3 regions of the Pseudomonas sp. NFXW11 genome follow, and region 3 is predicted to be linked to each of the others. Evidence: predicted binding sites of a transcription regulator. Region 3 holds the regulator's gene; each other region holds the start of a gene.
The links. Region 3 encodes sigma-54, which starts transcription at its own class of promoters, with help from an activator protein. Its sites were predicted from a motif close to ANTGGCATNNANNTTGCTNT; they were not measured.
Positions count from the first base shown of each region.

Region 1: a site for sigma-54 is predicted at 7,617-7,636, ahead of J4P02_RS08580 (flagellar basal body rod protein FlgF). Genes of this name have one in related genera too.
Region 2: a site for sigma-54 is predicted at 1,539-1,558, ahead of J4P02_RS10705 (CmpA/NrtA family ABC transporter substrate-binding protein). Genes of this name have one in related genera too.

Region 1 covers NZ_JAGEKI010000004.1:144,070-153,739, forward strand. Annotated here, with positions in the region: gene J4P02_RS08540 (sigma-70 family RNA polymerase sigma factor) at 104-613, shown strand; gene J4P02_RS08545 (anti-sigma factor family protein) at 610-1,359, shown strand; gene J4P02_RS08550 (amino acid aminotransferase) at 1,424-2,620, opposite strand; gene J4P02_RS08555 (4a-hydroxytetrahydrobiopterin dehydratase) at 2,620-2,976, opposite strand; gene phhA (phenylalanine 4-monooxygenase) at 3,046-3,837, opposite strand; gene J4P02_RS08565 (sigma-54-dependent transcriptional regulator) at 4,142-5,704, shown strand; gene J4P02_RS08570 (class I SAM-dependent methyltransferase) at 5,759-6,481, opposite strand; gene J4P02_RS08575 (hypothetical protein) at 6,478-7,344, opposite strand; gene J4P02_RS08580 (flagellar basal body rod protein FlgF) at 7,680-8,420, shown strand; gene flgG (flagellar basal-body rod protein FlgG) at 8,466-9,251, shown strand; gene flgH (flagellar basal body L-ring protein FlgH) at 9,313-9,670, shown strand, end outside.
Region 2 covers NZ_JAGEKI010000005.1:257,633-267,302, reverse strand. Annotated here, with positions in the region: gene J4P02_RS10710 (ANTAR domain-containing response regulator) at 1-196, opposite strand, end outside; gene J4P02_RS10705 (CmpA/NrtA family ABC transporter substrate-binding protein) at 212-1,423, opposite strand; gene J4P02_RS10700 (quinone-dependent dihydroorotate dehydrogenase) at 1,652-2,671, shown strand; gene rmf (ribosome modulation factor) at 2,806-3,021, opposite strand; gene rlmKL (bifunctional 23S rRNA (guanine(2069)-N(7))-methyltransferase RlmK/23S rRNA (guanine(2445)-N(2))-methyltransferase RlmL) at 3,568-5,847, shown strand; gene J4P02_RS10685 (sensor domain-containing diguanylate cyclase) at 5,984-8,383, shown strand; gene dacB (D-alanyl-D-alanine carboxypeptidase/D-alanyl-D-alanine endopeptidase) at 8,423-9,670, opposite strand, start outside.
Region 3 covers NZ_JAGEKI010000013.1:38,813-48,482, forward strand. Annotated here, with positions in the region: gene pmbA (metalloprotease PmbA) at 1-445, shown strand, start outside; gene J4P02_RS19820 (FagA protein) at 626-1,021, shown strand; gene J4P02_RS19825 (class II fumarate hydratase) at 1,014-2,390, shown strand; gene J4P02_RS19830 (hypothetical protein) at 2,418-2,867, shown strand; gene J4P02_RS19835 (superoxide dismutase) at 2,869-3,480, shown strand; gene J4P02_RS19840 (ZIP family metal transporter) at 3,514-4,407, shown strand; gene J4P02_RS19845 (HPr family phosphocarrier protein) at 4,437-4,709, opposite strand; gene rapZ (RNase adapter RapZ) at 4,726-5,583, opposite strand; gene ptsN (PTS IIA-like nitrogen regulatory protein PtsN) at 5,586-6,050, opposite strand; gene hpf (ribosome hibernation-promoting factor, HPF/YfiA family) at 6,063-6,368, opposite strand; gene J4P02_RS19865 (RNA polymerase factor sigma-54) at 6,448-7,941, opposite strand; gene lptB (LPS export ABC transporter ATP-binding protein) at 8,123-8,848, opposite strand; gene lptA (lipopolysaccharide transport periplasmic protein LptA) at 8,848-9,393, opposite strand; gene lptC (LPS export ABC transporter periplasmic protein LptC) at 9,380-9,670, opposite strand, start outside.

The DNA of each region.
Region 1 (9,670 bases), on a different contig from region 3:
CCGCGTGACCAGGGGCTTTATTCCGCAGCAGAGCCATTTTTTCTTTGCGGGAATAAAACCTGCGTTTTCATCGTTATCAGTGGGCAAGGGAATCGGAGCCAGCATGACGCGATTCGAGGAACTGTTCCTGCCGCACCTGAATGCGGCCTATAACCTCGCACGCTGGTTGACCGACAACGACAGCGCGGCCCAGGACGTGGTGCAGGAAAGCGCCTACCGGGCGGTGAAATTCCTTCACCGTTTCGATGGCGGCAACGCCAAGGCCTGGTTTCTCACCATAGTCCGCAATGAAAGCTACAACTGGCTCAAGCTTTCCGCCCGCCAGGGCGGCGTGGCCTTCGATGATGCCTGGGTGGAGGACGAGGCGCGGCAGCACGACGGCGATACGCCGGAGTGGCAATTGATCCGTGGGCAGGAGGCCGAACAGCTGCAGCAGGCGCTGCTGGCGCTGCCTCCGGCCTTTCGTGAAGTGATAGTGCTCAAGGAGCTGGAAGACATGGCCTACAAGGACATTGCGAAGATCGTCGACATTCCTCTGGGGACCGTCATGTCGCGCCTGGCCAGAGGCCGTTGCATGCTCCGGCAGCAGTTGCTGAAGTCGCGTCCATCATGAACGACCTCGACTGCAAGACCTGCCGCCAGTGGCTGCACGGCTACCTCGACAACGAGCTGGAGGTGAATGCGGCCGCCGAGGTGGCCGAGCACCTGCGCCATTGCCCCGGTTGCGCCGGGGAATACGCCGCGTTGCGCAGCCTGAAGGCCGAGGTCAGGGCGCATGCCCCCTATCATCGGGCGCCGGTGGCTCTTGGTCGGCTGCTGGCTGAGCGCGAGGAGGGGCTGCTGCATCGTTTTTCGTCATGGAGCGCCGGCCGCTGGCTGGCCCCGGTAGTGTCGATGCTGGCCCTGGCGCTGTCGTTGGGTTTCTATTTGGCCGTGCCGCCGGTCGAGCGGCCCTGGATGGACGAAGCGGTGTCCAGCCATGTGCGCTCGCTGATGGTCGATCACTTGAATGACGTGGCGTCTTCGGACCGGCATACGGTCAAGCCCTGGTTCACCGGCAAGCTGGATTTCGCGCCGCCGGTGTTCGATTTCAGCGCCCAGGGCTACCCGCTGCTGGGTGGGCGCCTGGACTACCTGCAGCAGGAGAACACCGCGGCCCTGACCTATGGCCATGGCCGGCACCTGATCAATCTGTTCGTCCAGCCCACGACGCAGGCCGACAGTGCGGCGCAGAGCCAGTCCTGGCGTGGCTACAACCTGGTGGCCTGGCGCCGCGATCACCTGCGCTTCATCTTGGTCTCGGACTTGGAACGGGGTGAGTTGCAGGCCTTGGGGCAACTGATTCAGCAGGGCTTGTGAATTGGAGCCGCGAGAGGGCGGCCTGCGCAGCGAGTGCGCAGGCCGGGGGTACAGCCAGGGGCAATCAGCCCTTGCAGACGGCGGCGATGGCGCTGGCCAGCAGGTCCAGGCGCGTGGCGTCGATACCGGCCACGTTAGCCCGGCCCGAACTGACCATGTACACGCTGTGCTGTTCACGCAACGCCTGCACCTGAGCCGGGCTCAGGCCGGTGTAGGAGAACATGCCGCGTTGCACACCGATATGGGCGAAACGCTCGGCCAGGCCGTGGGGTTGCAGGGCCTCCACTAGGCCGGCACGCAGTTGCGCGATGCGCAGGCGCATGGCTTCCACTTCATCGGCCCACAGGCGCTTGAGCTCGGCGTCGCCAAGGATGGTGGCAACCACCGCGGCGCCGTGATCCGGTGGCGTCGACCACAGGTTACGGGCGATATGGGCCAGCTGGCTGCGCACGTCCAGCAGCTTCTGTGCATCCTGGGCGCAGACGATCAGCGCCCCGGTCCGATCGCAGTACAGGCCGAAGTTCTTCGAGCAGGAGCTGGTGATCAGCACTTCCGGCAGCTCGCTGGCGAACAGCCGTACCGCCCAGGCGTCCTGCTCCAGGCCATCGCCAAAGCCCTGGTAGGCGAAGTCGATCAGCGGCAGCAGCTTGCGGCTGCGCACCACCTCCAGCACCCGCTGCCAGTCGGCATGGCTGAGGTCGAAGCCGGTGGGGTTGTGGCAGCAGGCGTGCAGCAGCACCACATCGCCCTCGGGTACCTGGTTCAGGCTCGCCAGCATGGCCTCGACGTCCAGGCGGTTGTCGCTGCCCACGTAGGGGTAGTGACTGGCCTTGACCCCGGCCGCGGCGAAGATGGTTTCGTGGATCGGCCAGGTCGGGTTGCTCAGCCATACACCACGGCCCGGCAGGCAGTGGGCGATGAAATCGGCCGCCAGGCGCAGGGCACCGGTGCCGCCCGGGGTCTGGGTGGCGCCGGCGCGTTGCTCGGCGATCAGCGGCGATTCGCTGCCCAGTACCAGTTGATTGATCAACTGGCCGAAGGCTGGGGAGCCGTGCCCACCGATGTAGGTCTTGGTGGCCTGGCGATCCACCAGGCGCTGCTCTGCCAGCTTGACTGACTGCAGGATCGGAGTCAGGCCCTGGGCGTCCTTGTAGACCCCCACGCCAAGGTCGAACTTGCGCGGGTTGGGGTCATTGGCATAGGCCTCCATCAGGCCGAGGATCGGGTCGCCGGGTACGCGGCCGATGGCATCGAAATGCATTACTTGCGTCCTTCTGCGGTCTTGGCCACTTCGTCGGTGCGGGCGGCCATGATGAAGTCGTTGCGGTGCAGGCCCTTGATCGAGTGGCTCCACCAGGTAACGGTAACCTTGCCCCATTCGGTGAGCAGGCCTGGGTGGTGGCCTTCGGCCTCGGAGATTTCGCCCATGGCGTTGGTGAAGGCCAGGGCAAACTTGAAGTTCTTGAACAGGAAGACTTTTTCCAGTTGCATCACGCCATCGCGAACTTCGATGTTCCAGTCGGGGATCTGCCGGATCAGTACCGGCAGTTCTTCGTCGCTGACTTGTGGGGCATCGGCACGGCAGGCTTCGCAATGGGCTTGGTTCAAGGCGGTCATGGTGGATTCCTGAATGTAATTCTTGTTGGACGTTACTATTTTTCGCAGCCGCCCGCGAGGGCGGCCTGCTCAGGCCGCCTTGGGTTTTGGCGGAAACTTGGGTGCGTGCAGGCCCAGCTGCATGCCCTGGTGCACCAGGGCCATGATGTCCTCATGGGCCAGGTCGAACAGGCGCTTGAGGTTGGGCAGCACGAAGTAGACAGGTTGCAGGATGTCGATGCGATAGGGCGTGCGCATGGCTTCCAGCGGGTCGAAGGTCTGGTGCTCGGGTTCGTCCGACAGGCTGTAGACGCTTTCCTTCGGCGAGGACAGGATGCCGCCACCGTAGATGCGCCGCCCGGCCGGGGTTTCCATCAGGCCGAATTCGATGGTCATCCAGTACAGGCGCGCCAGGTACACCCGCTCTTCCTTGGTGGCTTGCAGGCCGAGCTTGCCGTAGGTGTGGGTGAATTCGGCGAACCAGGGGTTGGTCAGCAGCGGGCAGTGGCCAAAGATCTCGTGGAAGATGTCCGGCTCTTGCAGGTAGTCCAGTTCTTCCCGGGTGCGGATAAAGGTGGCCACTGGAAACTGCTTGCTGGCCAGCAATTCGAAGAAGGTCTGGAAGGGAATCAGCGCCGGAACCCGGGCCACTTGCCAGCCGGTGGTTTCCCCGAGGGCCTGGTTGATTTCACCCAGTTGCGGGATGCGATCGTGGGGCAGGCCGAGTTTTTCGATGCCGTCCAGGTACTCCTGGCAGGCCCGGCCTTCAATGACTTTCATCTGGCGCGTGATCAGGGTGTTCCACACCGCGTGTTCTTCGGGGGTGTAGTGGATAAAACCTTGCGCGTCGGGCTCGCGGGCCACGTACTGCGTCTGCTTCATGCTGCTCTCCTGCCAGGGGATGCGTTCTTGTTATGAATGACCCCATTGATACCCCGGGGTGCGACGCTTTGCAGCAGTTGGCCCCGCCTGTAGCAGGGCCATTGGGCGCTTATTCGTAAACTAATCGTTACGTTTTCGCCGAAAGCGCCCGATTGTTGTGGTTCCAAGGTTTGAAAAAGCCATTTCCTGTCACATAATCTTGACGATTATCTGCGCCAGCCAGCAAAAAGTTGGCAAGCGCCCATGTCGAAAGCGTCGCCTGGCGGCGTTTATGCCCTCCATTTTCCGTACCGGGCCTTTCTTTATGCGTATCAAAGTCCACTGCCAGAACCGCATCGGCATCCTGCGCGACATTCTCAACCTGCTGGTGGAGTACGGCATCAACGTGGCCCGGGGCGAGGTGGGCGGCGAGCATGGCAACGCCATCTATCTGTTCTGTCCGAACCTGATCAACCTGCAGTTCCAGGCCCTGCGGCCGAAGTTTGAATCCATCGCCGGGGTGTTCGGGGTCAAGCGGGTCGGGCTGATGCCCAGCGAACGCCGGCACATGGAACTCAATGCCTTGCTCGGGGCCCTGGAATTCCCGGTGCTGTCGATTGACATGGGCGGTTCCATAGTCGCCGCCAACCGCGCTGCGGCGCAGTTGCTGGGGGTGCGGGTGGACGAAGTGCCGGGCATTCCGCTGTCGCGCTATGCCGAGGATTTCGACCTGCCGGAGCTGGTGCGGGCCAACCAGTCGCGGATCAACGGGCTGCGGGTCAAGGTCAAGGGCGACGTATTCCTGGCGGACATCGCGCCGCTGCAATCCGAGCACGATGACAGCGAGGCCATGGCCGGCGCGGTGCTGACCCTGCATCGTGCGGATCGGGTCGGGGAGCGTATCTACAATGTGCGCAAGCAAGAGCTGCGCGGTTTCGACAGCATTTTCCAGAGCTCCAGGGTGATGGCCGCGGTGGTGCGCGAGGCACGGCGCATGGCGCCTCTGGATGCACCGCTGCTGATCGAGGGCGAGACCGGCACCGGCAAGGAATTGCTGGCCCGCGCCTGCCACCTGGCCAGCCCCCGTGGACAGTCGCCGTTGATGGCCCTGAACTGTGCCGGGCTGCCGGAATCCATGGCCGAGACCGAGCTGTTCGGCTATGGCCCGGGAGCCTTCGAAGGGGCGCGGGCGGAAGGCAAGCTCGGGCTGCTGGAGCTGACCGCCGGCGGCACCCTGTTTCTCGATGGGGTAGGGGAGATGAGCCCGCGGCTGCAGGTCAAGCTGCTGCGCTTCTTGCAGGACGGCTGCTTCCGTCGGGTGGGTAGCGACGAGGAGGTGTACCTGGATGTGCGGGTGATCTGTGCCACCCAGGTGGACCTCTCGGAGCTCTGTGCCCGGGGCGAATTCCGCCAGGACCTGTATCACCGGCTCAATGTGCTGTCCCTGCATATTCCACCGCTGCGCGAATGCCTCGATGGCCTGACCCCGCTGGTGGAGCATTTCCTCGACCAGGCCAGCCGGCAAATCGGCTGCCCGTTGCCGCGCCTGGCGCCGGCGGCCATGGAGCGCCTCAGTCACTACCATTGGCCGGGCAATGTGCGGCAACTGGAGAACGTACTGTTCCAGGCGGTTTCGCTGTGCGATGGCGGCACGGTCAAGGCCGAGCATATTCGCCTGCCGGACTACGGCGCGCGCCAGCCCCTGGGCGAGTTCTCCCTGGATGGCAGCCTGGAGCAGATTGTCGGGCGCTTCGAGAAAGCGGTGCTGGAAAGCCTGTATGCCGAGCACCCCAGCAGCCGGCAGTTGGGCAAGCGCCTGGGGGTGTCCCACACCACCATCGCCAACAAGTTGCGCCAGTACGAGGTCGGCAAGGACGCCGCCGAATGAAAAAAAACCCGCGGTTCAGGCGGGGCTTTTTGTTTGGCGCTTTATGGCGTGGCTTCAGATATGGAAGTAGCCGACGCAGGAGTCAAAAGGCAGGCGCTTGAGTTCGATCTTGTTCATGTCGAACACCTCGCGCAGGGCCTTGGTTTCGCCCGGGAAGTTGCGGTAGGCGACTTCGTCCAGCACCACGATGGCGCCTTTTGGCATGTACGGCAGGAAGGTTTCCAGGGCCACCTTGGTCGGTTCGTACAGGTCGGTGTCGAGGATCAGCATGGCCACCACCAGGTCCGGGCGCGACTTGACGAACTCCGGCACGGTCTTGCAGATGTCGCCCTTGACCAGCTCGCAGCGCGGGATGCGATTGACCGGACGCAGCAGGTCGTTGGCATCGATCATGTCCTGGATCAGCGACTGGTCGGTGTCGGAGAACATGCTTTCGTTGATGTCGGCCGGGTCTTCGTCCTTGTTGATGCTGGTGAAGCCCTCGAAGGTGTCGAAGCCGACGATCGAACGGTTGATGGCATAGGGTTCGAGAATCATCGACAGGTGCATGTAGAGCATCAGCGAGTTGCCCTTGTACACGCCGCACTCGACGATCGCGCCCGGGATATCCATGACCTTCTTGAACAGCTCCATGCGCGACAGCGCGGCAGTGACGTTGATGCGGTTGGCGAACACGAACGGTGCGTCGGCCACGTACTCGGCATCGACTCGCTTGAGAACCCCGGCGCGGGTGGCGTTGTATTCGGCTTCAGCGGGGGTCAGGCGACGTTTGGTCATGGTTTGAATCCTTGGAAATTCGAGAAGTCGTGGGCGTGGAAATAGTCTTTGAAGCCGGCGCCGACGTCCGGGCAGGCGCTGTCGACGTTGGGGGCTCCACGGTGGTGCTGCAGGTCGTCAAGGTGCATCAGGCGGAAGTCCACGCTGAAGCGGGTGTGTTCGGTATGGTTGGCCACCGTGCCGTGCAGGTGCGAGCCGGAGAAGGTCAGCATCTCGCCGCTGTTGCCGGCGATGCGGATTTCCGCCGAGTCGTCGATCTCCCCCAAGGGCACCGGGTGCACTCGCACTTCTTCGGTCAGGTTGTCCTTGGCCTTGTGCCGCTGGTTGTTGATCCAGTCGTTCAGGCTCCATTCGCTGGAGGTGTTGGGCACGGGTTTTTCGAAGTAGCCGGGGTTGATCATCATGGTCTGGTCCGGGCTGATGGTGTAGACCGGCATCCAGGTGTTGATCTGGCAGTCGACGCTGCCGTACCAGCTGTCGCGATGAGGCTTGTAGGCGTAGCTGACGCCAGCGTGCAGGTAGTCGTAGTTGGGCACCACCCGCAGGCGCGGCACGTCGAAAATGTATTCCCGGGGGTCGAGGTTGATCTCGTGAATAAAACCCAGGATCAGGTCCTTGACCCGCTGGCTGTTGGTGAACTGGCCCTTGAGCCGAGTGACCCTCGCAACGAACTCCTCGACCGGCATCATGCGGTGCAGTGCCTGGTGGTTGGTTTCGCCATCGAAGGCCGCGGTGATGCTTTCCTTGGCGAAGCCGCAGAGTTCCTTGGCGGTGTTCAACTGGGTGTCGAGAAAGACCGATCCGCGATAGATGGCTTCCTTGAAATCAGCGGTCTTGGCCAACTGATTGAGGTACAGGTTCACAGGGGCTCTCCTAGGCAATCACTGGCTTAAGTGTCGGCCAGTGTGAAGCAAACTGAAGTCACGCTGTTCTGGCGCATCTGCGAGTCCTAGCAAGATCCGTTCACAGTTCGCGGATTTCCGACCGGCACTTTTGCAGGCCGCGACCGAGACTTGCCGTTTGCGGCATAAGTCCGCCGTTTTTTCGTCTCTTTGGCCGCCGCAAAAAGTGTCTGGATGGCGCCAGAGTCCCGGCCGGCATGGCGCGCATTGCCGGCGGTTAAAGTTGGTGCAGAAATTGCTTAGGCCTTGCCCACTACCGCGTGGGGCGGCAAACGCCCGGCAGATGAGGAACGATTGTGGACAAGTACCTATATGTGGCGATGACCGGTGCCAGCCAGAACGCTCTGGCGCAAAAGGCCCATGCCAACAATCTGGCGAACATCTCCACCAACGGTTTCCAGCGGGACCTGGAGCAGGCTCGGGCGATGCCGGTGTTCGGTGACAGTTTTCCGGCGCGGGCCTTTGCCATGAGCGAGCGTCCGGCGACGGATTTCACTCCGGGCTCGCTGGTGCAAACCGGTCGTGAGCTGGATGTGGCTGTCAGTGGCAAGGGCTGGATCGCCGTGCAGAGTCCTGATGGCAGCGAAAGCTATGTGCGCACCGGCAGCCTGAATGTCGATGCCCTGGGCGTATTGCGTGCCGGCAACGGCATGCCGGTGATGGGCAATGGCGGGCCGATCGCCGTGCCGCCGGAGCAGCAGATCGAAGTCGGCCAGGACGGCACCATCAGCATCCGCGCCATGGGCGAGGGGCCGCGGGTGATGGCCGAGGTCGATCGCATCAAGCTGGTCAATCCGGACATCAAGAACCTGAGCAAGGGGCTCGACGGTTCGATCAAAACCAAGGACGGCCAGCCGGCCCCGGCCGACGCCAATGTGCAACTGGTCTCCGGCTTCCTCGAGTCGAGCAACGTCAATGCCGTGGATGAGATGACCGCGGTGCTGGCCTTGTCCCGGCAGTTCGAGCTGCACGTGAAAATGATGAACAGCGCCAAAGAAGACGACCAGGCCATGGCTCGGGTCTTGCAGATCAGCTAATTACCAGTACCTGGCGCCGTAAAACAGGCGCAAGAGGAGAATCGAATGCTTCCGGCTCTATGGGTTGCCAAAACCGGTCTGTCCGCCCAGGACACCAACCTGAGTGTGATTTCCAACAACCTGGCGAACGTCTCGACCACAGGCTTCAAGCGTGATCGTGCCGAGTTCCAGGACCTGCTGTACCAGATCAAGCGCCAGCCCGGTGCCCAGTCGACCCAGGACAGCGAACTGCCGTCCGGCTTGCAGGTCGGTACCGGTGTGCGCATCGTCGGCACCCAGAAAAATTTTTCCGCCGGCAGCCTGCAGACCACCCAGCAGCCGCTGGACCTGGCCGTCAATGGCCGTGGTTTCTTCCAGATCCTGCAGCCCGATGGCACCACGTCCTACACCCGTGACGGTACCTTTCACCTGAACTCCAACGGCCAGATCGTCACCGCCAATGGTTTCGCCCTGGAGCCGGCCATTGTCGTCCCCGACAATGCGCAGACCTTCACCGTGGGCCAGGACGGCACCGTGTCCATCACCGTTGCCGGCAACCCGGCTTCCCAGGTGATCGGCAACCTGCAGACCGCTGACTTCATCAACCCGGCCGGCCTGCAGGCCCTGGGCAACAACCTGTTCCTGGAAACCGCCGCCAGCGGCGCGCCGCAGATCGGTACTCCAGGTCTCAACGGTTTCGGCACCACGCTGCAGAACACCCTGGAAGCCTCCAACGTCAGCACCGTTGAAGAGATGGTCAACATGATCACCACTCAGCGCGCCTACGAGATGAACTCCAAGGTGATTTCCACCGCTGACCAGATGCTCTCGTTCGTAACGCAGAAGCTGTAATCAAGTCTTGAGGGCGCCACGGGTAGCAAGTGGCGCACCGGCAACATCGTGAGGAAGGGTCATGAATCGGTTTATGTGTGTTCTAGCGCTGGGTGGGAGTGTCGTGCTCGCGGGCTGTGTCGCCCCGCCACCCAAGCCCAATGACCCTTATTACGCCCCGGTGCTGCCGCGCACGCCGCTGCCTTCAGCGGCCAACAACGGTTCGATCTACCAGGCCGGTTTCGAGCAGAACCTGTACGGTGACCGCAAGGCGTTCCGGGTCGGTGACATTATCACCATCACCCTGAACGAGCGTACGGCGGCCAGCAAGGGCGCCAACTCGGCCCTGACCAAGACCAGTACCAACAGCGTCGGCCTGACTTCGCTGTTTGGTGCCGTGCCCAATACCAACAACCCGTTGGGCAGCGGCGACCTGAGCC
Region 2 (9,670 bases), on a different contig from region 3:
CCACTTGTTCCATGACATCGCGGCCGGGTGACTCGGTATCGATCAGGATCACGTCCGGACGCACCGTTTCGACGCGGCCTGGCAGGTCGATGGTCAGGCCGGATTCGTCGATCACCTCGAAACCGGCCTGGCTGAGGGCAGCCTTGAGCCGGCCGACTTTCTTCGCCGTGTCGTTGATCAGCAGGATACGCAGCATGTTCGCGGGCTCCGGTCAGCGCTGGGCGACAAGGGAAGGCGTGTCGTTGAGGGCATGCAGGTGGAAGCTGCGGGCATAGGCAGCCGGTTGCGAGCCATCCCAGACCTTGCCGTCGATCAGCTGGCTGCTGCGCATGTCCTGGCCCCAGGCGGCGATACCCAGGGCCGAGGCCGCTTCGCGATACAGCTCAAGCTGCTGCACCTGGCGGGCCACGCCCAGGTAGTCCGGGTCTTGGCGCAGCAGGCCCCAGCGGCGGAACTGGGTCATGAACCACATGCCGTCGGACAGGTAGGGCAGGTTGACCGCGCCTTGCTGGTGAAAGCGCAGGGCGTGGGGGTCCTGCCAGCGGTTGCCCAGGCCATCGTCGTAGTCCCCCAGCAGCCGTGGCTCGATGCAGTCCAATGGCGCGTCCAGGTAGTCGGCGGCGCTCAGCAGGCGGGCGGTGCTGCGGCGGTTTTCCGTACTCTGTTCGATAAAGCGGCTGGCTTCGAGGATCGCCATCACCAGGGCGCGGGCGCTATTGGGGTATTGCTCGACGAAGGCCCGGGTGCAGCCCAGGACCTTCTCCGGGTGGTCGGGCCAGATCGCCTGGCTGGTGGCCAGGGTGAAGCCCAGGCCTTGCCGCACCGCGCTGGCGCTCCAGGGTTCGCCGACACAGAAACCGTCGATGCGCCCGGCCTGCAGGTGCTCGACCATCTGCGGCGGCGGCACCACTACGCTGTCCACATCCCGCAGCGGGTGGATGCCCTGGCTGGCCAGCCAGTAGTACAGCCACAGGGCGTGGGTGCCGGTGGGAAAGGTCTGGGCGAAGGTCAGCCGTGCCCGGCTCTGGTGCACGTGACGGTCCAGTGCTTCAGGAGTGGTCACCTTGAGCGCTTGCAGTTCCCGGGACAGGTTGATGCTCTGGCCATTCTGGTTCAGGCCCATGAGCACCGCCATATCGCAGGGGCTGGTGCCGCCGATGCCCAGGTGCACGGCGTAGATCAGGCCGTAGAGGCTGTGGGCGGCATCCAGTTCACCGCTGGCCAGCTTGTCCCGCAGGCTGGCCCAGGAGCTCTGACGCTTGAGGTTCAGGGTCAGGCCGTAGGGCTGGGCGAAGCCCTGGGTGGCGGCCACCACCAGCGAGGCGCAATCGGTCAGGGCCATGAAACCCAGGTCGAGCGTGGACTTTTCCGGGGCATCGCTGCCGTGGACCCAGGCCAGGGGGTTGTGGGGGCGTTCGCTCATGGGGGCACCTTGGATGAAAAAGCGTCGTACCCGCTGCCGAGCAGAGCCCGGGCGGATGCCGACGCCGTTGTCCTGAGGCCCGGGCCGCCATTGGCCCGGGTCTGATGCGGCGAGCGGTGCAAGGCATATGCCAGCGAGCCCGGGATTTCATTCTGCGCCTCGCCTGCAAGCCCCGGGCGCGGCTATAATCGGCGCCTAATTTCGCCGCCAACCGAGTTCACCCCGCCCATGTATACCCTGGCCCGCCAGCTGTTGTTCAAACTCTCCCCGGAAACCTCCCACGATCTGTCCCTGGACCTGATCGGCGCGGGCGGGCGTCTGGGGCTCAACGGTCTGCTGTGCAAGGCCCCGGCGCCGTTGCCGGTCAAGGTCATGGGCCTGGAGTTTGCCAACCCGGTGGGCCTGGCGGCCGGCCTGGACAAGAATGGCGCGGCCATCGACGGCTTCGCCCAGCTGGGCTTCGGTTTCGTCGAGATCGGCACCGTCACCCCGCGTCCGCAGCCGGGCAATCCCAAGCCGCGAATCTTCCGCCTGCCCGAGGCACAAGCCATCATCAACCGCATGGGCTTCAACAACCTGGGGGTCGACAACCTGCTGGCGCGGGTTGCGGCCGCGCAATACAAGGGCGTGCTGGGGATCAATATCGGCAAGAACTTCGATACCCCGGTGGAGCGGGCGGTGGACGACTACCTGATCGGCCTGGACAAGGTCTATGCCCATGCCAGCTATGTCACGGTCAACGTCAGCTCGCCCAATACCCCGGGCCTGCGCAGCCTGCAGTTCGGCGATTCGCTCAAGCAGTTGCTGTCGGCCTTGAGCCAGCGCCAGCAGGAACTTACCGCGATCCACGGCAAGCGCGTGCCCCTGGCGATCAAGATCGCCCCGGACATGAGCGACGAGGAAACCCAGGAAGTGGCCCGGGCCCTGCTGGAAACCGGCATGGACGCGGTGATCGCTACTAACACTACCCTCAGCCGCGAAGGCGTCGAAGGCCTGGAGCATGGCGAGGAGGCGGGCGGCCTGTCCGGTGCCCCGGTGCGCGACAAGAGCACTCACACGGTCAAGGTGCTGGCGGCCGAGCTGGCCGGGCGCTTGCCGATCATTGCCGTGGGCGGCATCACCGAAGGTCAGCATGCGGCTGAGAAAATCGCCGCCGGTGCCAGCCTGGTGCAGCTGTACTCGGGCTTTATCTACAAGGGCCCGGCGCTGATTCGCGAGTCGGTGGATGCCATCGCGGCGATGGGCTGAGAGGGGCAGAACAGTACGCGGGCATAAAAAAGGGCTCCTCGAAGGAGCCCCTGGGCCGAAGCCCGCCGCCCGGATGGGGCGTGCGTGGTTAAGTTGTCATCTATTCAAGTTTTAGGTGTCGGAATGTGCCCTGATCAGCCGACAGCGCGAAGTTCGTTGAGTCTGTGGATGCCCGCAGTGCCTGTCATACCGTCCCAGTTGTCGCCGCGTCCTTCGCGCCAGCCATTGATCCAGGCTTGGCGTACCGACGGTAGAGTAAATGGGCAAAGCTCACGGGACTTGCCATTAACGCCATACTGATAACCGCGTAGAAACGCTCTTTCCAACGGATCACGCTTTAGTCTTCTCATAGGGTGTTTCCCTCACTTGTTGACTGTCATATGTCCCGTCGACCTTCTTCTGAGGTCGGGCAGATTGTCTCTGCCGTTGGTGCTCGCTGCCGGCGTGGCGAGCCTTGATGTTGACACCGTTGCGGCGCCAACCTGTGTTGAGTTCTAACCAATAGGTCACAGCAAGTGAATGATCGTTTTGTCATAAGGACGTAACGATAATGCTGTCCAGGCCATAAGCCGGGAGCGGTTCTGTATCGGCTTTGTCATGCAAGGCCCGCAGTGCCAAGCCTCTGACTAGATGATGAGGTTAATGCTTTAGTGAGAATGTCGAACGGTTGCACTCAACTACTATTCGACGAAGGGTCGACTTATGTCATTTTGTTGCCCTGACTTTTTTATCTGTCCCGACCTCTAAGCTCTTTTGCCCTGCAAAAAAGCGCATTGGTCGGGGTGGGACGGCACAGTTTCGTGCCACACGAGCGTTCTTGAAGAAAAGCGCTTGATTGAAAACCGAGCGGGCAATGCGTTGCCCGTTCACTTATTGCCAAAGGCCCTGGTATTCCCATGTCGGATCGTTACGAACTCTTCCTCACCTGTCCCAAAGGCCTCGAGGGCCTGCTGATCGAGGAAGCCGTCGGGCTTGGCCTTGATGAGGCGCGTGAACACACTTCTGCCGTACGCGGCCTGGCCGACATGGAGACGGCCTATCGCCTGTGCCTGTGGTCGCGCCTGGCCAACCGGGTGCTGCTGGTGCTCAAGCGCTTCCCGATGAAAAACGCCGAAGACCTCTACAACGGCGTGCTGGATGTCGACTGGCAGGACCATATGCTGGCCGACGGCACCCTGGCGGTGGAATTCAGCGGCCATGGTTCGGGTATCGACAACACCCACTTCGGCGCCTTGAAGGTCAAGGACGCCATTGTCGACAAGCTGCGCACCCCCAGCGGCGAGCGGCCGTCGGTAGACAAGCTCAACCCGGACCTGCGCATCCACCTGCGCCTGGACCGCGGCGAAGCCATCCTGTCCCTGGACCTGTCCGGCCACAGCCTGCACCAGCGCGGCTATCGCCTGCAGCAGGGCGCTGCGCCACTCAAGGAAAACCTCGCCGCAGCGGTATTGATCCGTGCCGGTTGGCCGCGGATCGCCGCCCAGGGCGGGGCGTTGGCCGACCCGATGTGCGGCGTGGGCACCTTCCTGGTGGAAGCGGCGATGATCGCCGCCGATATCGCCCCCAACCTCAAGCGCGAGCAATGGGGCTTCAGCGCCTGGCTCGGCCACGTGCCGGCGCTGTGGCGCAAGCTGCATGACGAAGCCCAGGCCCGGGCCCAGGCCGGCCTGGCCAAGCCGCCGTTGTGGATTCGCGGTTATGAAGCCGATCCGCGGCTGATCCAGCCGGGGCGCAATAACGTCGAGCGCGCAGGCCTGAGCGACTGGATCAAGATCTACCAGGGCGAGGTGGGCACGTTCGAGCCGCGCCCGGACCAGAACCAGAAAGGCCTGGTGATCTGCAACCCGCCCTACGGCGAGCGTCTGGGTGACGAAGCCAGCCTGCTGTACCTCTACCAGAACCTCGGTGAACGCCTGCGCCAGGCCTGCCTGAACTGGGAGGCCGCGGTGTTCACCGGCGCCCCGGACCTGGGCAAGCGCATGGGCATTCGCAGCCATAAGCAGTACGCCTTCTGGAACGGCGCGCTGCCGTGCAAGCTGCTGTTGATCAAGGTGTTGCCGGATCAGTTCGTCACCGGCGAACGGCGCACCCCGGAACAGCGCCAGCTCGAGCGCGAGCAGGCTCAGGCCCAGGCTGAAAGCCAGGCCGATGCCGCACCGCAAGAGCGCCAGTACAACAAGAATGGTAACCCGATCAAGCCGGCCCCGGCACCTGCTCCTGTGGTTGAACAGGCACGCCTCAGCGAAGGCGGGCAGATGTTCGCCAACCGCCTGCAGAAGAACCTCAAGCAGCTGGGCAAATGGGCCAAGCGCGAGGGCGTCGAGTGCTACCGGGTGTATGACGCCGACATGCCGGAGTACTCCCTGGCCATCGACCTGTACCAGGACTGGGTGCATGTGCAGGAATACGCCGCGCCCAAGTCGGTGGACCCGGAGAAGGCCCAGGCCCGCCTGTTCGATGCCCTGGCGGCCATTCCCCAGGCGCTGAACGTCGACAAGAGCCGGGTGCTGATCAAGCGCCGCGAACGCCAGAGCGGCACCAAGCAGTACGAGCGCCAGAGCGCCCAGGGCCAGTTCACCGAAGTTCGCGAAGGTGGCGTCAAGCTGCTGGTGAACCTCACCGACTACCTGGACACCGGGCTGTTCCTCGATCACCGGCCAATGCGCATGCGCATCCAGAAAGAGGCGGCAGGCAAGCGTTTCCTCAACCTGTTCTGCTACACCGCCACCGCCAGTGTGCATGCGGCCAAGGGCGGGGCGCGCAGCACCACCAGCGTCGACCTGTCCAAGACCTACCTGGACTGGGCGCGGCGCAACCTCTCGCTCAACGGTTTCTCCGACAAGAACCGCCTGGAGCAGGGCGATGTGATGGCCTGGCTGGAAACCTGCCGCGACGAGTTCGACCTGATCTTCATCGACCCGCCGACCTTCTCCAACTCCAAGCGCATGGAAGGGGTGTTCGACGTGCAGCGCGACCAGGTGCAGTTGCTCGACCTGGCCATGGCGCGCCTGGCCCCGGGCGGCGTGCTGTATTTCTCCAACAACTTCCGCAAGTTCCAGTTGGATGAAAACCTCGCCGCGCGCTACCTGATCGAGGAAATCACCGCCAAGACCATCGATCCGGATTTCGCCCGTAATGGCAAAATCCACCGCGCCTGGAAAATCACCGCACGCTGATGGCCGGATAAGTCCCCAGGCCTGATTATTTCAGGCCTGGGCGCTGGTTTAGCGCTGGTCAAATTAATGGCTAATGGCTATAAATCTCCTCATGTCCGGATGACACCCAATCTCGCTGGCGTGATGAGCTCTACTTATGCCGTTGCATGTGGTACGCCCGAAAATCCTGGGTTTCATTAGCGAAGAAGTCTCTGCCTGGCTGGTGGCCCTGCTGGTATTGCTCGCCGGTAGCATTCTCACCGGATTGCTGGCCTGGTCGGCCTATACCCTGAACAAACAGCAACTGCGCCAGCGCTTCCAGTTGCTGGCCAGCGAACGCTATAGCCGCATCGAAGAACGCTTCCAGGACCAGGAGCAACGCCTGGACGGCCTGCGGCGCTTCTTCGTCAACTCCGACCAGGTGTCCCGCCAGGACTTCGACGGTTATGCCAAGCCCCTGCTGCGTCGCACCCAGGCCTATGCCTGGGCGCCGCTGGTGAGCCGTGCCCTGCGCCCGGCCTTCGAGCAGGCGGTGCGCGCCACCGGGCAGCCGGGGTTTTCCATCATGCAACTCAACGCCATTGGCCAGATGGAAGTGGCCGGCGAGCATGACCTCTACGCGCCGGTGCTCTACAGCCAGACCCAGAGCCCGCTGGGCTCGCCCCTGGGTTATGACCTGCTGGCCCAGCCGCTGCGTCGCGCCACCCTGGAGCGCGCCCGGCAGCTCAATGGCCTGGCAGTGTCGCCGCCGGTGCACCTGGTGGCGGTGGACCCGGCCTATGCCCGCGGGGTGCTGCTGGCGGCACCGGTGCGTCGCCCTCAGGACGATCCGTCGCCCCAGTCCCAACCTTACGGTTATGTACTGGCGGTGATCAGCCTGCGGCAGTTGGTGACCGATGGCTTGCCGGTCTCGGCCAGCGACAACCTGGCGGTGCGCATCCTCGATCTGTCCAGCGAGGGCCAGCATGAAGTGCTCTATGAGTCGAACAACCCGCCGATCAGCAGCCATCTGGCGGCGAGTCGCCTGCTGCGCCTGGCGGACCGCGACTATCAGGTGGAGATCCGTCCCAGCGCCGCCTTCCTGCATGCCAACCATTCCTCCCTGGGCAGCCTGGTGGTGCTCGGCAGCCTGCTCAGCCTGTTGCTCAGCGCCTTGCTCTACGTGCTGGTGAGCCAGCGGCAACGGGCCTTGGCGCTGGTGGAGCAACGCACCGCCGAGCTGCGCAGCCGCGAGCAGGAGCTGCGCGGCACCCACAGCCAGCTGCGCAGCGTGCTGAACGCCGCGACCCAGGTGGCGATCATCGCCACCGACTTGCGTGGGGTCATCAGCACCTTCAATGCCGGCGCCGAACAGATGCTCGGCTACCGCAGCAGCGAGGTGGTGGGGCACCTGACCTTGGAAAGCCTGCACCTGCCCCGAGAGCTGGAAAGCTGGGCGCAGAGCCTCAGCCAGCGCTATGGCCGGAGTATTCCAGTGGCCCAGGCGATGCTGGTGGAAGAAGGCCTGGCCGGTGGGCATGAGGCTCGGGAGTGGACGCTGGTTCGGCAGGACGGCAGCCACCTGCCGGTGAATATGCTGGCCACGCCGGTGCTCGACGACCAGGGCTTGTGGATCGGCCATCTGGCCATCTGCATCGATATCACCGAACGCAAGCGCGTGCATGAGGCGCTGGCGGCCCGGGACCGCTTGTTGAAGCGACTCAGCGCCCATGTGCCCGGGGGCATCTACCAGTTCAAGCTGGATGCCGACGGGCACACCAGTTTCACCTACGCCAGCGACGGCATTCGCGAGATCTACGAGATCGAGCCGCAGCTGCTGCAAGACAATGCCGAAGCGGTGTTCAAGCGTATCCATCCCGAGGATGTGCAGCGGGTGCGCGAGTCGATCCGGATTTCCGCTGAACAGCTCAGCCCCTGGCGCGAGGAATACCGAGTGTGTCTGCCGCAGCGTGGGCTGCGCTGGATGCGTGGCGCGGCGACGCCGGAAAGCCTGAGCGGCGGCGGGGTGCTGTGGCACGGCTATATCTCGGATATCTCCGATCTCAAGCGGGTGGAGGAGGAACTGCGGGCCTTGTCGGTCACCGACTCCTTGACCGGTATCCACAACCGGCGCTATTTCCAGGACCAGTTGCAGGGGGAAATGCAGCGCCTGGAGCGTGGTGGCGGGCAGATGGCGGTGATCATGCTGGACATCGACCACTTCAAGCGGATCAACGATCAATATGGGCACGGGGTGGGCGATCAGGTGCTGCGCGGCTTGTGCGAACGCATTGGCCGGCGCCTGCGGCGTACCGATGTGTTCTGTCGTCTGGGCGGCGAGGAGTTCATGGTGCTGTGCCCGGACACCAGCGGCCGGCAGGCGCTGATCCTGGCCCAGGAGCTGTGGCAGGGGCTGCGCAGTTCACCGATCGAGCCGGTGGGCACTGTCACCGCCAGTTTCGGCATTGCCAGCTGGCGCGAAGGCGAGGGCGCGGATGGCTTGCTGCTGCGGGCCGACTCAGGGGTCTATGCGGCCAAGCAGGCCGGGCGCGACCGGGTGCAGGCGGAACTGCCCTGAGTGCTGGCGGCCGTTATCCCCGGCCGCCAGCGCTGAGCCTTATTGAGCGGCTGCGCTGCTGGCCAGCTTGGGCTGGCGATACAGGTCCAGCAGCACCTGGTCCAGCACCGAGGAGGCGCCGAATGGCCGTGGGTCGTTGAGGATCGCCACCACCGCCCAGGTGTTGCCGTTGTCGTCGCGGCTGTAGCCGGCGATGGCGCGCACGGTGTTCAGGGTGCCGGTCTTGACGTGGGCCTCGCCGTACATGGCGGTGCGCTTGAGGCGCTTGCGCATGGTGCCGTCCATGCCGGCGATCGGCATCGAGCTGATGAACTCGGCGGCATAGGGGCTCTTCCAGGCCGCTTGCAGCAGGCCGGCCATTTCCCGGGCGCTGACCCGCTCGGCCCGCGACAGCCCGGAGCCGTTCTCCATCACCAGGTGCGGCGCGGTGATGCCTTTCTTCGCCAGCCACTGACGCACCACGCGCTGGGCGGCCTTGGCGTCGTCGCCATCGGCTTCGTTGCGGTACTTGGCGCCCAGGCTCAGGAACAGCTGCTGGGCCATGGTGTTGTTACTGTATTTGTTGATGTCGCGGATGATTTCCGCAAGGTCCGGGGAGAAGGCCCGGGCCAGTACCTTGGCGTCCTTGGGCACCACGGCCAGACGGTCCTGGCCCTGGATGCTGCCGCCCAGCTCGCTCCAGATCGCCCGCACCGCGCCGGCGGTGTAGGTGGCGTGATCGAGCAGCGAGAGGTAGGTCTGGGAGCTGCAACCATCGCCCAACTGGCCGCCTACCGTGACGATCACGCTGCCGTCGGCCTGGGTTACCGGGTTGTAGCGCACATCGCCGGTGCACTGCTTGCCGCTGATGGCCTTGACCTGGTTGTCGATGCGGATCTTGGCAATCGGCGGCTCCACCGACACCAGCACTCGGCCCGAGTCGTTGCGGGCGACGAAACGCAAGGCCTTGAGGTTGACCATCAGCGCGTCGGGCTTGACCAGGAAGGGCTTGTTCTCGTCGTTGCCGTCGTCATTGAACTCCGGCAGTTGCGGTTGCACGAAGAAGTTGCGGTCCAGCACCAGGTCGCCGGTGACCTGCTGCACGCCATTGGCCCGTAGGTCGCGCATCAGCAGCCAGAGCTTCTCCATGTTCAGCTTGGGGTCGCCGCCGCCCTTGAGGTACAGGTTGCCGTTGAGAATGCCGCCGCTGAGGGTGCCGTCGGTGTAGAACTCGGTTTTCCACTGATGGGTCGGGCCGAGCATTTCCAGGGCGGCGTAGGTGGTCACCAGCTTCATGGTGGAGGCTGG
Region 3 (9,670 bases):
CTCGGCGTTCGACGGCGATGGCCTGACGACCTACGCCAAGCCGTTCGTCAAGGATGGTGAGCTGGTGTCCTATGTGCTGGGCACCTATTCCGGACGCAAGCTGGGCATGCCGAGCACCGCCAACGCCGGCGGCGTGCACAACCTGTTCGTCACCCACGGCGATGAAGACCAGGCGGCGCTGTTGCGGCGCATGGGCCGTGGCCTGCTGGTGACCGAGCTGATGGGCCATGGCTTGAACATGGTCACCGGGGATTACTCCCGTGGCGCGGCGGGCTTCTGGGTCGAGAATGGCGAGATCCAGTTCGCGGTGCAGGAAGTGACCATTGCCGGGAACTTGCGCGACATGTTCAAGCAGATCGTCGCGGTGGGCAGTGACCTGGAACTGCGCAGTAATATTCGCACCGGCTCGGTGCTGATCGAGCGCATGACGGTCGCCGGCAGCTGATAGCCGCGGCTTGAAAAAGACGCGCCACCCTCAAAGGTGGCGCGTTTTTTTATGCCCGCAATTCCTCCGGGAACAGGCCCGCGGACTCCCGAAAAAGCAGAACAGAATTCGCACATGTCAGATTGATTTGATTCTCAATATCATTTAATAATAAATCTCATTATTCAATGAGCCCAGGTCATGAGTTCTGCCTTGCACGAGCAGCCTTACCTCGAAAGCTGGCGCTGGATGAGTCGCCAGATCCGTTGCGCACTGGAACCGGACGAGCCGCGCCTGATCGAGCATTACCTTGCCGAGGGGCGCTATCTGGCCTGTTGCACCGCCATGTCAGCCTGGACCGTGGCGGAAACCTCCTTCCGTTTACTGATCGATAGTGCGACCGATACCGCGCTGCCCTGGCACTGGCGCAGCCTGTGCCTGGACCAGGCCTGGCGCCCCTTGCGCGACCTGGAGCGATTGTCGCTGTGCAAGTGCCGGCTCAAGCGCTGGCAAAGCCATGCCTGGCGCCTGGCCACCGTAGAACTGTTGCCTTCCATTCCTCTGATTGAACTGATGCAAGGATCTCCCGATGAGTAATACCCGTATCGAACGCGACAGCATGGGCGAGCTGCTGGTCCCGGAGCAGGCGTTGTATGGTGCGCAAACCCAGCGTGCGGTGGATAACTTTCCCATCAGCGGGCAGCGCATGCCGGCGGCCTTCATTCGTGCCCTGATCCTGGCCAAGGCCGCGGCGGCCAAGGCCAACGTCGAGCTGGGCCAGCTCAGCGAATCCCAGGGCAAGGCGATAGTCGACGCTGCCCAGGGCCTGCTGGAAGGCGACTTCATGCAGCACTTCCCGGTGGATATCTTCCAGACCGGCTCCGGCACCAGCTCCAACATGAACGCCAACGAAGTGCTGGCGACCCTGGCCAGCCGCCTGTTGGGCGCAGCGGTCAACCCCAATGACCACGTCAACTGCGGCCAGAGCAGCAACGACATCATTCCCACCACCATTCATGTCAGCGCGGCCCTGACCCTGCACGAGCGATTGCTGCCGGCCCTGGTGCATCTGGTGGACGTCATCGAGCGCAAGGCGCTGCAGGTGCACCCTTTCATCAAGACCGGCCGTACTCACCTGATGGATGCCATGCCGGTGCGCATGAGCCAGGTGCTGGACGGCTGGGCGCAACAGCTCAAGGCCAATATTGCTCACCTGCAGGACTTGCTGCCGAGCCTGCAGGCCCTGGCTCAGGGCGGCACCGCGGTGGGCACCGGGATCAATGCCCACCCCGAGTTCGCCGCGCGTTTCAGCCAGCAGTTGAGCACGCTGACCCAGGTGCAGTTCACCCCGGGCAAAAACTTGTTCGCCCTGATCGGCTCCCAGGACACCGCGGTCACGGTGTCCGGGCAGCTCAAGGCCACGGCGGTGTCCTTGATGAAGATCGCCAACGACCTGCGCTGGATGAATTCCGGGCCGCTGGCCGGGCTCGGCGAGATCGAGCTGGAAGGCTTGCAACCGGGCTCCTCGATCATGCCGGGCAAGGTCAATCCGGTGATTCCTGAAGCCATGGCCATGGTCGCGGCCCAGGTCATCGGCAACGACAGCACCATCACCGTGGCCGGGCAGTCGGGCAACTTCGAACTCAACGTGATGCTGCCGGTGATTGCCCAGAACCTCTTGAGCAGCATCGAGTTGCTGGCCAGTTCCAGCCGCCTGCTGGCAGACAAGGCCATCGCCAGCTTCAAGGTCAACGAACCCAAGCTCAAGGAAGCGCTGTCGCGCAACCCGATCTTGGTCACCGCCTTGAACCCGATCATCGGCTACCAGAAGGCCGCGGAAATCGCCAAGACCGCCTACAAGCAAGGGCGCCCGGTGATCGATGTGGCGCTTGAGCACACCGATCTGCCGCGCAGCCAGCTGGAGGTTCTGCTGGATCCGGAAAAGCTCACGGCAGGCGGCGTGTAACCCTCGACAGCGCTTTGGAGGTTCACCATGGAACACTGGAAACGCACGATCGAAAGGGCCAATCGCCTGTTTATCCAGGGCGAGCTGGTGGATGCCCGCGAGTTCTACCTGCAAGCCCTGGCCCTGGCCCAGGTGTTGTTCCAGCGTTGGGCAGATGCCGACGAAGCGGTGGCGGCCTGTGTGATTTCCCATCACAACCTGGCGGACCTGCATCTACGCCTGAACCAGCCGGAGGAGAGCGCGGAGTACCTCTGCGCCATCCACCAGTTGCTGTTGCAGACCCTGCAGGACCCGCTCCTGCCCCTGGCGCTGCGGGAAGCGGCGCTGCGGCAAAGCAGCAAGACCTACGTCGAGCTGCTCAATTTCATTGCTGAGCACGGCAAGTACCCCCGCACTCAGCGTTTGCTGGACGGCAATGTCACGCGCTTGCCCCTTGATCACCCGCTGCCCGGCAATCCTTCTTATGGAGCCCACTGATATGTCCTTTACCTTGCCTGCACTGCCTTACGCCTACGATGCCCTGGAACCGCATATCGATGCGCAAACCATGGAGATCCACTACAGCAAGCACCATCAGACCTATATCAACAACCTCAATGCCGCGGTGGAAGGCACCGAGTGGGCGGGCTGGGAAGTGGAGAAACTGGTGGCCAGCGTCCAGCAATTACCGGAGAAGCTGCGTGCCGCGGTGATCAACCAGGGTGGTGGTCATGCCAACCACTCGCTGTTCTGGGCGGTCATGACCCCCGCCGGCGGCGGCAAGCCGGAGGGCGCGCTGGGCCAGGCCATCGAGCAGCAGTTGGGTGGTTTCGAAAGTTTCAAGGAGGCGTTCACCAAGGCTGCGCTGACCCGCTTCGGCAGCGGTTGGGCCTGGCTCAGCGTGACTCCGGAGAAACGCCTGGTGGTGGAAAGCAGCGGTAACCAGGACAGCCCGCTGATGAATGGCAATACGCCTATCCTCGGTCTGGACGTATGGGAGCATGCCTACTACCTGCGCTATCAGAACCGTCGGCCGGAATACATCAGCGCCTTCTACAACGTCATCAACTGGCCGGAAGTTGCCCAGCGCTACCAGGCGGCGATGGCCTGATACCCCCTTTCATAACAAGACCTAAGGCCGAATATGGGCACTGAAACACTGGCGATCAGCAGCGGGCGGATGTTTCGTTATGCCTTCGGCTCGCTCTTGCTGCTGGCGGGCACTGCCTTGCTGGTGGCCCAGGGGTTGCACTGGCTGGACCTGGAGCCGCGACTGCTGCGGGCGTTGCAGGGTGGCTCGATCTGCGCCCTGGGTACGGCGCTGGGGGCGGTTCCGGTGCTGGTGATCCGCAGGATGCCCCTGGCCCTGAGCGATACCTTGCTGGGCTTTGGTGCCGGGGTGATGCTGGCGGCCACGGCGTTTTCGCTGATCGTTCCCGGCATCGCCGCAGCCCAGGGTCTGGGGCTGTCCGCCTGGGGCTCCAGTGGCCTGGTGTGCGCCGGCATCCTGCTGGGGGCCTTCTCCCTGTTCCTGGTGGATCGGAAGATTTCCAGCGCCAGTCCCGAAACCTTGATGGGCACGCCGGAGCATCCGCTCATCCCTCCGCGCATCTGGCTGTTTGTGTTTGCCATCATTGCCCACAACATTCCCGAAGGCATGGCGGTGGGGGTGTCGGCCGGTGGTGGCATGGCCGATGCCGACAGCCTGGCCATGGGCATTGCCCTGCAGGATGTGCCCGAGGGGCTGGTGATTGCGCTGGTGCTGGCCGGGGCCGGGATGTCGCGGGTCAAGGCGTTCCTGATCGGTGCCGCCTCGGGGCTGGTGGAGCCGGTATTTGCCTTGCTCTGTGCCTGGCTGGTGAGCCTGGCGGAACTGCTTCTACCGCTGGGCTTGGCCCTGGCGGCGGGTGCCATGCTGCTGGTGGTGACTCACGAAGTGATTCCCGAGTCGCGGCGCAATGGCCATGAGAAGCTCGCCAGCCTTGGCCTGTGCATCGGCTTCTGCCTGATGATGGTGATGGATACGGCGCTCGGCTGAGTGCCTGCTGGCCAGCAGCCCGGCCGGGCTTACTCGCCTTCGTCGAAGTAGTTGTTGATCAAGGCCACCAGCGCGTCCAGTGCTTCCTGCTCCTGCTCACCTTCGGTCTTCAGGTGGATCTTGGTGCCCTTGCCGGCCGCGAGCATCATCATGGCCATGATGCTTTTGCCATCGACCATGGACTCGGCCGTTCTACCGGCGCGGATCTGGCAAGGGAACTGCCCGGCCACGCCGACGAACTTGGCCGAGGCACGGGCATGCAGGCCCAGTTTGTTGATGATCTCGATTTCCAGAGCTGGCATCGCGGGGTAGATCCTTTCAGCTAAGGTCGCGGTGGCGAACCTGGACGTTCTTCAGGGTTTTTTGCAGGACCTGGCCCAGGCGTTCGGTCAGGTATACGGAGCGGTGGTGCCCGCCGGTGCAGCCAATGGCAATGGTCACATAGGCGCGGTTGCTGGCGGCAAAGCGTGGCAGCCACTTGAGCAGGTAGCTTTCGATGTCGTGGAACATCTCCTGGACATCCGGCTGCGCGGCCAGGTACTCGGCCACTGGGGCGTCGAGCCCGGATTGGGCGCGCAGTTCCGGCTTCCAGTAGGGGTTGGGCAGGCAGCGCACATCGAACACCAGGTCGGCGTCCACCGGCATGCCACGCTTGAAACCGAAGGATTCCACCAGGAACGCGGTACCGGGCTCAGGCTGGTTCAGCAGCCGCAGCTTGATGGTGTCGCGCAACTGGTAGAGGTTCAGATTGGTGGTGTTGACCTTGAGGTCGGCCAGATCGACGATCGGCCCCAGCAGTTTGGTTTCATCCTCGATGGCTTCGGCCAGGGAGCGATTGGCGCTGCTCAGGGGGTGGCGCCTGCGGGTTTCCGAGAAGCGCTTGAGCAGGGTTTCCTCGTCGGCATCCAGGTACAGCACATCGCACTGAATATGCCGACTGCGTACTTCCTCCAGCAATTCGGGGAAACGCGACAGATGGCTGGGCAGGTTGCGGGCATCGATGGACACCGCCACCAGCGGTTGTGCCAGCTCAGTGTGGATCAACGCGCGCTCGGCCAGTTCTGGTAGCAAGCCGGCCGGGAGGTTGTCGATGCAGTAGTAGCCGTGGTCCTCGAGAACATCGAGGGCGGTGCTTTTACCTGAGCCGGAACGGCCACTGACGATGATCAGGCGCATGGTTAATGACCGTTCTGCTCGTCCAGGACAACCTGATACAAGGCTTGGTTGCTGGTGGCGCTGCGCAGGCGATCACGGACTTCCTTGCGATCGAGCATGCTGGCTATCTGCCGGAGCAGCTCCAGGTGCGCATCGGTGGCGGCTTCCGGGACCAGCAGGACAAACAGCAGGTCGACCGGGGCGCCGTCGATGGCGTCGAAATCGATGGGTGCATCCAGGTGCATCAGGGCACTGATGGGCGATTCGCAGCCCTTGAGGCGGCAGTGGGGAATGGCGATGCCGTTGCCAAAGCCGGTGGAACCGAGCTTTTCACGGGCGATCAGGCTCTCGAAGACATCCTGCATCTCCAGATCGGGCACTTCACGGCTGATCAGGTTGGCAATTTGTTCGAGGGCGCGTTTTTTACTGCCGCCCGGCACGTTCACCAGGGAACGGCCGGGGGTCAGGATGCTTTCAAGTCGGATCATGGGAGGGGAGTGTTAGCGACCCGTGCCTTGGAGAAGGTGGAGTTGCTTTTCCTTATGCTTTTTCAGTTGGCGGTCAAGCTTGTCCGTGAGCAGGTCGATTGCGGCATACATATCGTCATGTTCTGCATTGGCGACGACCTCCCCACCGTGGATGTGCAGGGTGGCTTCGATTTTCTGCTTCAGCTTCTCGACAGCCATGGTGACCTGCACATTGGTGATCTTGTCGAAATGGCGCTCCAGCCGGTCGAGTTTCTCGCCGATATAGACGCGCAGAGGTTCGGTCACTTCGAGTTGGTGTCCACTGATGTTGACTTGCATACAGCTTCTCCTTCGTTGCCAGTGCATAAAGCGGCAGGCTGGTTTGCCTGCCCCTGAAACGCTGTGGCGAGCCCGGTGCCTACATCAACCGCTTGCGTTCGCTGGACGGCGCGATCCCGAGGGACTCGCGGTACTTGGCGACGGTGCGGCGGGCTACCTGAATGCCTTGTGCCTCCAGTAAACCAGCGATCTTGCTGTCACTCAACGGCTTTTTCTGATTTTCCGCAGCCACCAGTTTCTTGATGATTGCGCGGATCGCGGTGGACGAGCATTCACCGCCTTCCGAGGTGCTGACGTGGCTGGAGAAAAAGTATTTCAGTTCATAAATACCCCGTGGGGTATGCATGTATTTCTGCGTGGTGACCCGGGAAATGGTCGACTCGTGCATGCCCACCGCCTCGGCGATGTCGTGCAGGACCAGGGGCTTCATTGCCTCATCGCCGTACTCGAGGAAGCCGCGCTGGTGTTCGACGATCTGGGTGGCGACCTTCATCAGGGTTTCGTTGCGGCTCTGCAGGCTCTTGATGAACCAGCGGGCCTCTTGCAACTGGTTGCGCATGAAGGTGTTGTCGGCGCTGGTGTCGGCCCGCCGGACGAAACCGGCGTACTGGGCATTGACCCGCAGGCGCGGCACCGATTCCTGGTTCAGCTCCACCAGCCAGCGCTCGTTGTCCTTGCGTACGATGACGTCCGGCACCACGTATTCCGCTTCACTGGATTCGATCTGCGAACCCGGGCGCGGGTTGAGGCTCTGCACCAGTTCGATAACCTGGCGCAGCTCGTCTTCCTTGAGCTTCATGCGGCGCATCAGCTGGCTGTAGTCGCGGCTGCCCAGCAGGTCGATATAGTCGTTGACCAGGCGCTGGGCCTCGGCCAGCCAAGGGGTCTTGGGCGGCAGCTGGCGCAATTGCAGGAGCAGGCATTCGCCCAGGTTGCGGGCGCCGATGCCGGCCGGTTCGAATTGCTGGATGCGGTGCAGGACGGCTTCGATCTCGTCCAGCTCGATGTCCAGTTCCGGATCGAAGGCTTCGTGGATTTCCTCGAGGGTTTCGTCGAGGTAGCCCTGGTTGTTGATGCAGTCGATCAGGGTCACGGCGATCAGCCGGTCGGTGTCCGACATGGGCGCCAGGTTCAGTTGCCAGAGCAGGTGGCTCTGCAGGCTCTCGCCAGCGGAGGTGCGGGTGGTGAAGTCCCACTCGTCGTCATCGCTGCTGGGCAGGCTGCTGGCGCTGGTCTGGTAGACGTCTTCCCAGGCGGTGTCCACCGGCAGTTCGTTGGGGATGCGCTCGTTCCATTCGCCGTCCTCGAGGTTGTCCACCGTGGGGGCGGTTTCCTGGTAGGAGGGTTCCTGGATTTCGGTGTTGGGCTTGGACTCGGTGTTGTCGGCCAAAGGGTCGCTGTTGTCGAAGTCGTCGCCTTCTTCCTGGCGTTCGAGCATCGGGTTGGACTCCAGGGCTTCCTGGATTTCCTGTTGCAGGTCCAGGGTCGACAATTGGAGCAGGCGGATGGCCTGTTGCAGCTGCGGTGTCATCGTCAGCTGCTGGCCCATTCTGAGGACTAGCGATGGTTTCATGGCAGGGGCTTAACACCTTATTTGCCGGCGCACATGCGCCATCCACTACAGGGCGCCGGAGCGCCAAACATAAGCAAATTATATGCCTGAAACTGAAGTGTTTGCCTAGAGCGCTGTAACAATAAACTTTGTGGGGTTTTACTGTTCCTGCGCCCTGGCGTGCAGCCCAACACCTCAGGCGTTACAGGCGGAACTCATGGCCCAGATAGACTTCCTTGACCAGTTCATTGGCCAGGATGGTTTCGGAGTCGCCCTCGGCGATCAGTTGCCCGTCGTTGACGATATAGGCGGTCTCGCAGATGTCCAGGGTTTCCCGGACGTTGTGGTCGGTGATCAACACCCCGATGCCCTTGGCCTTGAGGTGGTGGATGATCTGCTTGATATCGCCGACCGAGATCGGGTCCACGCCGGCGAAAGGTTCGTCGAGCAGGATGAACTTGGGCGCGGTGGCCAGGGCGCGGGCAATTTCCACGCGGCGGCGTTCACCACCGGACAGGCTCATGCCGAGGTTGTCGCGGATGTGATTGATGTGGAATTCCTGCAGCAGGCTTTCCAGCTCCTGGCGACGGCCGGCCTTGTCGAGCTCCTTGCGGGTCTCGAGGATGGCCATGATGTTGTCGGCCACCGACAGCTTGCGGAAGATCGAGGCTTCCTGGGGCAGGTAGCCGATGCCGGCGCGGGCGCGACCGTGCATTGGCTGGTGGCTGACATCCAGGTCGTCGATCAGCACGCGACCCTGATCGGCCTGGACCAGGCCGACGATCATGTAGAAGCAGGTGGTCTTGCCGGCGCCGTTGGGGCCGAGCAGGCCGACGATCTGGCCGCTGTCGATGGACAGGCTGACATCACGCACGACCTGGCGGCTCTTGTAGCTCTTGGCCAGGTGCTGGGCTTTCAGAGTTGCCATTACTGGGCCTTTTGCTCGTCGGTTTTCTTTTTCGGCTGGATGACCATGTCGATCCGCGGACGCGGAGCGGTGACCGAGTTACCGTTGGCGCGACCGGCGTTGGCCACTTGCTTGACGGTGTCGTAGACGATCTTCTCGCCTTCGGTGGTGTTGCCGTCGTTGATCACCTTGGCCTTGTCGATCAGTACGATGCGGTTCTGCTGGGCATGGTACTGGATGGTTACGGCATAGGCCTGGACCGGCTTGGGGTCGGTCTGCTTCTGCAACTGCTCGAAATAGGCCAGGTTGCCCACCGAGGTCACCACGTCGATTTCACCGGTCTTGGAGCGGGTGATGGTCACGGTGTTGCCGGTGATCTTCATCGAGCCCTGGGTGATGATCACATCGCCCTTATAGGTGGCCACGCCGTTCTTGTCGTCGAGCTGGGCGTCGTCGGCCTGGATGCGGATCGGCTGTTGGCTATCGTTCGGCAGAGCCCAGGCGCTCACGCTTCCCAGTGCTGCGCCCAGACTGAGCAAAATAGGGAGGGTTTTAACGAGCCTCATACTGTCCTCTTACGTTCGATAGCAGGTTCATCCTGCCGTCTTTCAAATACGCTTTCATTCCCTTGGCAGTGGTCACGCCGTCGGCGCCGTCGATTCTAACGGCTTGCTCGGTCTGCGCATATTGCTTCTGCGGGAATACTGTCATGCGGCTGGTGGTGATCAGCAGGTTGCGGTTGTGCTCGTCGGTGCGGGAAACCCGTACCGAGTCGATCAGCTCGACCTCGGTGCCGTCCGGATTGACCTCGCCGCGCTCGCTCTGCACATGCCAGGGAAAGGT